DNA from 2 places in the Dorea sp. genome. Region 1 is predicted to be linked to the other one. Evidence: riboswitches for the same ligand, from Rfam matches in the RefSeq annotation. Region 1 holds a riboswitch; the other holds the start of a gene.
The links. Region 1 has a riboswitch for glycine ahead of ACWJAF_RS05655 (alanine/glycine:cation symporter family protein). Riboswitches for the same ligand answer to the same signal wherever they lie in the genome.

Region 1 (5,556 bases):
TTTTTACAAATAGGTTATATGTAATCTTTCTTTGTGTTAAGGTATAAAAAACTTTTAAATACAAACGAAGGAGTGGATAAGATGCTGGATATTGCAATCTGTGACGGGAAGCTGGCAATGACGGATGGATTAGAGACGACATTAGAAAAGATAGCACAGAAGAAAATTATCCCGATGAACATAGAAGTATTCTTAAGTGGCAAAGAACTTATCACATATGTAGAAAGTGGGACATATTTTGATATCATTTTCCTGGATACGGAGATGATACAGGAAGATGGTATTACGGTAGCTGAGAAAATCAGAGAAAAAGATAAAAATGTACTGATCATATATGTGACAAGTCATATAACATACATACAGCAAGTATTTCCGGCACCCCCTTTTCAATTTCTTATAAAACCGGTAGATGATAAGCTGATGGAACAATGCCTGTTACAGGCATATAAAGAACTGGGAGATAGGGATAGCTATTTCAGATACACTTACGAACGGATACATTATAAGATCTTTATGAAGGATATTCTTTACTTTGAAAGCAGGAAGAGAAAGATATATATTGTTACGAAAAAGAAAGAATACGAATTTTATGGGAAATTAAAAGATGTAGAGATGCTAATGCGATCTGGAAAGATGATGTTTCTTAGAATACATCAGTCATTTCTGGTAAATTACAGACATGTGGAAGTGATGGCATATGATTATGTGGTTATGGATAACGGAAAGAGACTTAGCATTAGTCAGGAGCGGCGTAAACAGATTAGTAAACAGTATGGTGTAATGGAGGAAATATTTCACATTGAATAACAGTACAGATATTATATGTGATACTGCTAAAGAGAAACATGAATGAAGCATATGAGTATGAATATATAGATAAAAGGCATTTTTCTAAAAAAGAAGAGAAATGCCTTTTATGTATAAAATGAAGTTGCCGGCAGCATTAATACGACTTAATTCGCATCAGAATATACAACTTTGCCACCACAAATCGTATACTTCACCTTACCGGTAAGCTCTTTTCCGGTAAATGGAGAATTTGAAGATTTGGAAGCATATTCAGTAGGAACCCATGTTTCATCCGGGTTAAATACTACAAAATCCGCAGCAGCACCTTCCTGGATGGTTCCGTAAGGAAGATGGTAAAGCTTTGCCGGATTGATGGTCATCTTTTCCAGAAGCTGTAGCATTGTCAGGTGTCCAGGTTTTACAAGGTTTGTGATACCAAGTGCAAGGGAAGTCTCAAGACCGATGATACCGCTTGGTGCTTCTGTGATTGGTCTGGATTTTTCTTCGGCGCTGTGTGGCGCATGGTCGGTAGCGATGAGGTCAATCGTTCCGTCTGCAAGTCCGGCGATGATCTGCTGGCGGTCTTTTTCTGTACGAAGCGGTGGATTCATCTTGGCGAGTGTTCCGTGTTCCAGAACAGCGTCTTCTGTTAAGGAGAAGTGATGCGGGGTAGCTTCTGCATGAAGATTAGCACCCAGCTTCTTATATGTGCGGACCAGCTCAACCGATACACCGGAGCTGATATGCTGGATCACAACATCTGCGCCGGAACGAAGTGCCAGGAGACAGTCTCTTGCAACCAGTGATTCTTCCGCAATCGAAGGCGAACCATAGATACCAAGTTCATCGGACACTTTTCCATGATTGATACCGTTATTGCGGATGAATGCAGGATCTTCTTCATGAAGACTGATCGGTACATTCAGTGCTTTGGCTGCTTCCATTGCTTTGTAGCAGAATTCAGCGTTCAGAAGGGGAATACCATCGTCAGTGAATCCGCAGGCACCGGCCTCTTTTAAAGCATTCATATCCACCTCTTCCTGTCCTTTTAAAGAATGTGAGATGGCGGCAGCCTGATAGATACGGATAGCTTCTTTGGATGCGCGTTCCAGATTATCTTTTAAGGTGTCGACATTGTCTACGGTTGGTGAAGTATTTGCCATACAGATGACAGTTGTAAATCCGCCTTTTGCAGATGCTTTTGCACCGGTATGGATGTCTTCTTTGTAAGTGAATCCGGGATCACGGAAATGTATGTGGGTGTCGATCAGTCCCGGTGCGACAACCAGTCCTTTTGCTTCTATGATTTCTTCGGAATCGTCTGTGATGTCAGGTGCAATCCGGGTGATTTTTCCATCTTTTACCAGTATATCCATATGCTCAGACAGACCAGATGCCGGGTCCATTACAAGTCCATGTTTGATGATCATGATAAAAATTCCTCCTTAAATGTATGGTATTAAAATACAGTAAATGTTATAAATGTAGTATAATGTATGAGAAATATGCTTGTCAATTAAGAGCCAATATAGTTTGCAGGCAGAAATTTCAAATATAAGAAAAAGACAGAACTTAAAAATAGAAGGAGTAATATATAGTAGTATGGGATTTGAACGTTTAGAAAAGAATTTAATCGATATTATAAAAGAAGAACAGGCAAAACTTGGATTCAGGAAAGAAGAAATCCGTCTGTATTATCCGCTGATTTCGTTGAATCATTTTTTTGAAGCGGATGATAATGTAGAAGAGATGCAGAAGCGTCTGGAACATTTTCCGGATGAAGTAAAAGAAAAACTGGGGGATATCCGTGTAACACATAAGAAAGATAGATTTTGTCTGCATATTCCGGAGCAGGGAAGTGTCTATGTGCGTGAAAATACAGCAGAGAATGAATTCATTAAGAAACTTGTAGAGCTTCTTATGAATCATGGAATTAAAAAAGAAGATATCCTTAAGATGTTCCAGAAAGAATCAGATGGAATCAGAGTCGGAGATATGGATAACGGAGAGTTTGACTTCTGGGTAAGATTCCCGGAAGAATCAGAAGATGAGTATTATTACTGCTTTAAAGATGAAGGGTGTCATATGATTTACCACAGATTCCTGCCGGCAGACTATGCAGATTTCGGATTTTAAATTTGGGGATATAGAAATACAGTTTTTATTTATAATCACAGGTTATAAATAAAAACTGTATTTTTAATTATCAAAACTCTTGTCAGGATAAATGTTTCGTGCTAAGCTTTACTGTATCGTGCTAAAGCAAAGACGTAATAAAGCTTTTGCATGAATACGTTATCATAAAAACTCAGGAGAGTCTTTTCATAACTGCTGGAAATATTCGAAAAAGAGAGGCAGCAGAAGGCGAAGGAGAGTGCGGGAATGATTTTTTGACACGCTCGAAAGCCGTATGAAATGAAAAGCGCCGAAGGTGTAAGCAGGTAATCAAATCTGCAAATCTCTCAGGCAAAAGGATGGAGGAATGAATTATGGGAATTTTTGGACGTATTGACACTTTTATCACCTGGTTTGACGGAGTCGTATGGGGACTTCCGCTGATCATCTTAATTCTGGTTACAGGTATGTATCTGACTGTACGCTTGGGCCTTCTTCAAGTAAGGCATCTTGGAAAAGCGTTAAAATTCATGGTGAAAAATGAAGAGGATGGACATGGAGAAGTTACCAGTTTTGGAGCTCTTTGTACTGCATTATCGGCAACTATCGGTACCGGTAACATTGTAGGTGTGGCGACTGCAATTTCTGCAGGTGGTCCTGGAGCATTGTTCTGGATGATCATGGCGGCCTTTTTTGGAATGGCAACCAAATATGCAGAAGGTCTTCTGGCTGTAAAATACCGTACAATTGATGAAGACGGGCATGTGCTTGGCGGACCATTCTACTATATTGAAAATGGAATGGGTGTAAAGTTTAGATGGCTGGCAAAGATATTTGCATTCTTTGGTGCCGGAGTAGGATTATTCGGAATTGGTACATTTACACAGGTAAATGGTATTTCATCAGCAGTCCGTAACTTTTTTGATCCGGATATGGCACATACAGTGGCTTTGTTTGGCAATGAGTATTCATGGGCGACAGTAATTTCCTGTCTGGTACTTACTGCTTGTGTAGGTCTGGTCGTATTAGGAGGAATCAAACGAATTGCGAAAGTATCTGAGATTGTAGTTCCATTTATGGCAGTATTGTACGTAGCTCTTTCGCTTATTATTATGCTGACACATCTTACAGCAATCCCTGGAGCAATTGTCACAATCGTAAAATCAGCATTTACAGGAAGCGCACTGGCAGGTGGAGCGATGGGTACAATGGTAGTTGCAATGCAAAAAGGTATTGCAAGAGGAATCTTCTCCAATGAATCCGGACTTGGAAGTGCTCCAATCGCAGCGGCAGCAGCTCAGACAAAAGAACCTGCAAGACAGGGACTGGTGTCAATGACTGGAACATTTATTGATACAATCGTAATCTGTACGATGACAGGACTTTCTATCGTAATTACAGGAACATGGAATACAGGACTGGAAGGTGTGGCAATTACGACAGCAGCATTCCAGAAGGGACTTCCGTTCCCACCGGTTGTAGCGTCATTCGCATTGATGCTTTGTCTGGTATTCTTTGCATTTACAACCATTCTCGGATGGGATTATTACGGAGAACGCTGCCTGGAATATCTGTTTAACAAGAATATGAAAGCAGTAAAAGCATACCGCTGGTTATATATTCTGTGTGTATTTATCGGACCATATATGACTGTTGCAGCAGTTTGGAATATTGCAGATATCTTTAATGCACTGATGGCATTCCCGAACTTGGTTGCACTGCTTGCTCTTAGCAAAGTAGTTGTAAAAGAGACAAAAGATTTTACAGCAAGACTGAATGTGGAAGAGAAGAATAAGCGGGTCGTGGAAGGAATTAAGGCAGAGAACGCTTAACGGGGAGCCATGGGAACGTGAAAAAGTGGATTTTTCAGTGTCCCGGCTGGCTTGAAGTAAAATGATAGTGAAGCATCTACTAACAGTTTTTTTGAAGATATAAGAAGATATAAGATAGGATAAAAGAGGATCAAAGAATGGATAAAAAATCTTTGATCTTCTTTTTGTTTGCTTTTTTATTTGTAAAATTTTGAAAATAAAACAAAAAATACACAATGTTTGTGTAAATTTAAATGAAATGTGCTAAAATGTAAGAAAACAAAGGACAGGTACAAAGATGAAGAAACAAAAGAAAGATCCATTGTATAAAAGCTTCGGCTATGCATTTGCCGGGATATTTGCAGTGGTATCAAAAGAACGGAATATGAAGATTCATTGTGCGGCAATGGTGTGTGTGGTGATTGCAGGATTTGTATTTCATATTACACCGGTGGAATGGTGTATCTGCCTGACATTGTTTGGGCTTGTCATGGCGCTTGAAATTGTGAACACAGCAGTAGAAGCAGTGGTAGATCTGGTCACAGAAGAAAGAAAGCCACTCGCAAAGCTTGCAAAAGATGCGGCAGCAGGAGCAGTGCTGATTGCAGCAATTATGGCGGCAATTGCAGGAATGATCATATTTCTTCCAAAACTTTTGGAAAACCTGCCTTTATAGACATCGAAAGGAGAATGGCTATGGAAAAATTAGGAAACGGATTAAAGAAAGTATTATTTGCAGGAATCGGAGCAGTAGCAGTAACAGGAGAAAAATCTAAAGAACTCCTGGATGAGATGGTGAAAAAAGGAGAACTGACCGTTGAGCAGGGAAAGGCTCTCAATG
Region 2 (5,556 bases), on a different contig from region 1:
ATACATTCATGGGCGGCGGTGGAAACGTTGAGAAATTCAGAGGCGAAACAGGTCCTGAAATCGCACGCAAATTAAAAGAACAGGGTGTTGACATCGTTCTGTGTACAGGTGGATGCGGAACCTGCCACCGTTCAGCTACAATCGTTACAAGATGCTGTGAAGAAGCAGGAATGAGCTGCTGCGTGATCGCTGCACTTCCTCCGATCGCAAGACAGCAGGGTGCACCTAGAATTACAGCACCTCATGTACCGATCGGATCAAATGCAGGTGAACCAAACAATGTTCCGATGCAGATCGCAATCTTAAAAGAGTCTCTGGAATGGGTTCGTGATTGCCCGAGCTTCAACCAGACAAAGATTCTGCCATACGAATATCGTCATAACGTATAATTGAAATGTAAACAGAGAGTGCAACAGGAGTAGTTGAAAATGACTTCTGTTGCATCTTGGATAAAAAGAAATGAAGAGGCTGTCAGGAAACGATAGCCTCTTTGCCGCTATACAAAAATGTATGAAGGGAGGCACTTTTATGGGATTAGGACCAAGTATCAAGATGACAACATTACACCACTACAGATGTCCGGTAACAGCAGAACTTACGAAAGCAGAAGATCTGGAATATACGGGAATCATCGTAGACGGGGTATCGGAAGTATGTGATGACAAGATCTATACAGCAAAAAGAGTCGGTGATCTGGCACAGATCATGCGGGCGGACGGAGCAATTGTTGCAATTGACGGATGGGGCAATCATCACGTGGATTTTGTAAATGTGATCGAACAGCTCGGAATCCGTGGAATCCCAAGTGTAGGCCTTAGCTATATCGGGCAGCAGGGAAGACTGGTGTGTACGAATAATTATGTAGACTGTGTAGTAGACTTTAATAAAAATACATCCGGTTATGAGTCGTGTGTGGTAGGAGATAATAATCTGACGGAATATGATGCTATGAAAGCAGTGGCACTGCTTAAGAATAAACTCAGAAAAGCCGGAAAATATGTGCCGGGAGATGAGAACGCAGGAGCAGAGACGAGAACGCTCAGACGACTTACAAGGAAAACATTCCAGATCAGGGAAGTAAAATTTGGCGATGCTACAAAGATTGAACAGGGTGTTCTGACAATCCGTAAAGGGATGGAACAGTCCCTGATCATGCAGGAGTCCAGAATTAAGGACATGAAGGTTGAAATCCTGAAACCGGGAGAATGCGATATGTTCGTCAATTCGAATCTGGATTATTCTCCGATTGCATGTAAAGTACGGGGAGAACTTGGAGAAGGTGTAACGCATCTGTTATCCGGTGTAACGGTCATGATCACCGGAGTGGAAGATAAAAGCGGTTTCCAGCCGTCTAATATTGGCTCATCGGAGGGAATCTTTCATGACCAGGTCGTGCTCGACCGTGCGGGAACACCGGCATCTTCGGATTATATTCTGCACATTGATGTTCTCTTTGAAGAAGGCGAAGGCAGAACAGCAGAAGGTATTATGGCAGCACACCGGGCGGCCGACCGGATCGTACAGGATATCCGGAAGGTACTGAAAGACCTTCAGAACATGCCATATACAAGAGAGGAATTCACGGATGTGGCAAAGCCTGGAAGATGCAAGATCATACAGGTGAAGATCGTATCCGGTCTTGGAAATATGTATGACACGGCAATGTTCCCATATGAACCTGGCGGATTCTTAGGAAGCCACAATATGATGGATTCCAAGAATGTGCCATATGTGATCACACCGAATCAGGGAAGAGACGGGGCGATACATTCCCTGCTCTAAGCGTAAGCGGTGATGGAGTTGTTGGTATGACATATAGATGAGTTTATTTATAAAGCATGAGAAATATTAGGTATTCATAAGATTGTATTGCTGTGCAAAGTACATAAAGTGTGATAAATAATTAACTTATGGATTTACTGTTGACTTAAAGAACACAACCTGTTATGCTAATTGCATAGTTGATAGATGAATTTGTGAGATGCCTATGTACAAAGTGCATAAATGGAATAAACCATATCATTCAGGCAAGATGTGAAGAATGAAGCAAAGATATTATGCGGCATAGGAGCCGAAGGGGCATGCAGAAACTCTCAGGTAAAAGGAACGAATTCGGACGACGCTCTGGAGAACAATTAGAATTGTACCGAAGAAGTAATCTTTCAGGTAAAAGGACAGAGGCAGACAAAAAACACTTTTGAGAAAAAAGTATTTTTTGCCTGCTTTTTTGATGCCTAAAATGGGGAATGGGCATGAAAAGCAGGCAGATTCCGAAGGAGGTAAAACAAAAATGAACAGAATCGAAGATGTAACAAACTACATCACAGAATGTGACAAAGAAGTTGGGGAAGCACTTTCATTAGAGCTTGGCAGACAGAGAAGAAATCTGGAGCTGATCGCATCCGAAAATATCGTAAGTCCGGCAGTTATGCTGGCAATGGGAACTGTACCAACCAATAAATATGCGGAAGGTTATCCGGGAAAGAGATATTACGGCGGATGTGAAGATGTAGACATTCTGGAGAATCTGGCAATCGAAAGAGCAAAAGAACTGTTCGGATGTGAACATGCATGTGTACAGCCGCATTCAGGAGCCAATGCCAATACTGCAGTGTATCAGGCACTTCTGGAGCCAGGTGACACGGTTATGGGATTGAATCTTGCACACGGCGGACATCTGACACATGGTTCACCGGTGAATTTATCCGGAATCTTATATCATTTCGTACCATACAATGTGAACGACGACGGATATCTGGATTATGATGAGATCCGTAAGACCGCACAGGAATGCAAACCAAAGATGATCGTTGCAGGCGCATCCGCATATCCGAGAGAGATCCGGTTTGATATCTTTGAAGATATCGCAAAGGAGGTCGGAGCATATCTGTTTGTAGATATGGCACACATCGCAGGACTTGTGGCAGCGGGACTGCACCAGAGTCCGGTTCCATATGCAGATGTTGTAACCACAACTACACATAAGACACTCAGAGGTCCGAGAGGCGGAATGATCATGTGTAAAGAGAAATACGCAAAAGCGATCAACAAAGCCATTTTCCCAGGAACACAGGGAGGACCGCTGATGCATATTATCGCCGCAAAGGCCATCTGTTTCGGAGAAGCTTTAAAACCGGAATTCAAAGAATATCAGCAGCAGGTGATCAAAAATGCGAAAGCACTTGCACAGGCAATGATCGACGAAGGATTCAATCTGGTAAGTGGCGGAACAGACAATCATCTGATGTTAGTGGATCTGCAGAATATGAATATCACAGGAAAAGAACTGCAGAACAGACTGGATGAAGTCTATATCACAGTTAATAAAAATGCAGTGCCGAACGATCCGGCAAGCCCGTTTGTGACAAGCGGAATCCGTATCGGAACACCGGCAGTGACAACGAGAGGCCTGAAAGAAGAAGATATGAAGACCATCGCAAAACTGATCAAGATGACGGTTACAGATTTTGATACAAAAGCAGATGAGATCCGTGAAGCAGTAAATGAAATCTGTGGCAAGTATCCACTTTACAACTAGGAGGTGTTAGCAATGGAATTAAAGACTCCACTTTATGATGCACATGTTAAAGCCGGTGGAAAGATTGTAGAATTTGGGGGATATCTTCTTCCGGTACAGTATGGAACAGGTGTGATCAAAGAACATATGGCAGTACGTACACAGGCAGGACTTTTCGATGTCTCACATATGGGAGAAGTATTATGTGAAGGGAAAGATGCACTGGCGAATCTGAACCAGATCCTGACGAATGATTTTACCAATATGGTAGACGGACAGGCAAGATACAGTCCGATGTGTAATGAACACGGTGGGACAGTAGATGACCTGATCGTATATAAGAAATCTGATGAACACTACTTTGTCGTTGTAAACGCAGCAAATAAAGACAAAGATTATCAGTGGATGTTACGCCATCAGTTTGGCGAAGTAACATTTAAAGATGTATCATCCGAGTATGCACAGCTTGCACTGCAGGGACCGAAAGCAATGGAGATCCTTAAGAAGCTGACCGCAGAAGAGAATATTCCGGAGAAATATTATCACGCAGTATTTGATGCTGAAGTTGCCGGAATCCCATGTATCGTTTCCAAGACAGGATACACAGGTGAAGATGGTGTAGAACTGTATCTGGCAAGTGAGAAAGCAGAAGAGATGTGGGATGCATTGTTAGAGGCAGGAAAGGAAGAAGGACTCGTTCCTTGCGGACTGGGTGCAAGAGACACACTCCGTATGGAGGCAGCAATGCCATTATATGGACATGAGATGAACGATGATATCACTCCGCTTGAGACCGGACTGAAGTTCGCAGTGAAGATGGCGAAAAATGATTTTATTGGGAAATCAGCTTTAGAGGAGAAGGGGACTCCATCCATCAAACGAATCGGTCTTAAGGTAACAGGAAGAGGAATCATCCGTGAACATCAGGATGTATATGTAGGCGATAAGAAAATCGGACATACAACAAGTGGAACACATTGTCCGTATCTTGGATATCCAATCGCAATGGCACTCGTTGATGCTGATTCTGTAGAAATTGGAGATACAGTAGAGGCAGATGTGCGAGGAAGAAGAGTGGCAGCAGAGGTGGTTGCACTTCCGTTTTATAAAAGAGAAAAATAAAAAGATATAATAAAAAGATATAAAGGAGAAAAATATCATGATTTTAAAAGAAGAATTAAAATATTCAAAATCACACGAATGGATAGCATTAGACGGAGATACAGCAGTTGTAGGACTGACAGATTATGCACAGTCAGAACTCGGAGATCTGGTATTTGTTAACCTTCCGGAAGTAGGAGATACCGTAGAAGCAGGCGAAGTGTTCGGTGATGTAGAATCTGTGAAAGCAGTGTCAGATGTCTATTCACCGGTAACCGGAGAAGTAACAGAGATCAACGAAGAACTCTTAGATGCACCGGAACTGGTCAATGATGATGCCTATAAAGCATGGTTTATCAAAGTAAAAGACGTATCAGCAACGGAAGAACTTTTAACTGCAGATGAATACAAAGCATTTGTGGAAAGCGAGCAGGAATAAACCTAAGTCATTGAAAAAGGCGGTGAAAAAGCGATGGGAAGCTATGTACCGAATACGTTAGAAGAACGGAAAAAAATGCTTCAGGAAATCGGCTATTCGTCCATTGAGGACTTATTTGCACATATTCCGGAAGAAGTAAAACTAAAAGGGGAACTGAATATTCCGAAAGGAAAGACAGAGTTTGAAGTACGGCGCGAGATGGAACAGATTGCAGAAAAGAACCAGGTGTTTCGGACAATTTTCCGCGGAGCCGGAGCTTACAGACATTTTATCCCGGCCATGGTAAAAAATGTGACATCTAAAGAAAATCTGCTGACGGCATATACGCCATATCAGGCAGAGATCAGTCAGGGAATCTTACAGTCAATCTTCGAATATCAGACGATGATCTGTGATCTGACCGGAATGGATGTATCCAATGCCTCTGTATATGACGGTGCAACTGCAGCGGCAGAAGGTGTTGCAATGTGTCAGGAAAGAAAGAAACATAAAGCGTTGA

Region 2: another riboswitch for glycine. It lies ahead of ACWJAF_RS11455 (serine hydroxymethyltransferase); the one in region 1 lies ahead of ACWJAF_RS05655 (alanine/glycine:cation symporter family protein).

The regions. Positions count from the first base shown of each region.
Region 1 is NZ_CDRRQK010000008.1:90,671-96,226, reverse strand. It holds gene ACWJAF_RS05670 (LytR/AlgR family response regulator transcription factor) at 82-807, shown strand; gene ACWJAF_RS05665 (dihydroorotase) at 954-2,219, opposite strand; gene ACWJAF_RS05660 (DUF3877 family protein) at 2,392-2,925, shown strand; glycine riboswitch at 3,181-3,274, shown strand; gene ACWJAF_RS05655 (alanine/glycine:cation symporter family protein) at 3,279-4,736, shown strand; gene ACWJAF_RS05650 (diacylglycerol kinase family protein) at 5,014-5,391, shown strand; gene ACWJAF_RS05645 (phasin family protein) at 5,412-5,556, shown strand, end outside.
Region 2 is NZ_CDRRQK010000026.1:24,823-30,378, forward strand. It holds gene prdB (D-proline reductase (dithiol) protein PrdB) at 1-389, shown strand, start outside; gene ACWJAF_RS11450 (glycine/sarcosine/betaine reductase component B subunit) at 529-1,782, shown strand; glycine riboswitch at 2,115-2,188, shown strand; gene ACWJAF_RS11455 (serine hydroxymethyltransferase) at 2,291-3,538, shown strand; gene gcvT (glycine cleavage system aminomethyltransferase GcvT) at 3,551-4,639, shown strand; gene gcvH (glycine cleavage system protein GcvH) at 4,677-5,057, shown strand; gene gcvPA (aminomethyl-transferring glycine dehydrogenase subunit GcvPA) at 5,091-5,556, shown strand, end outside.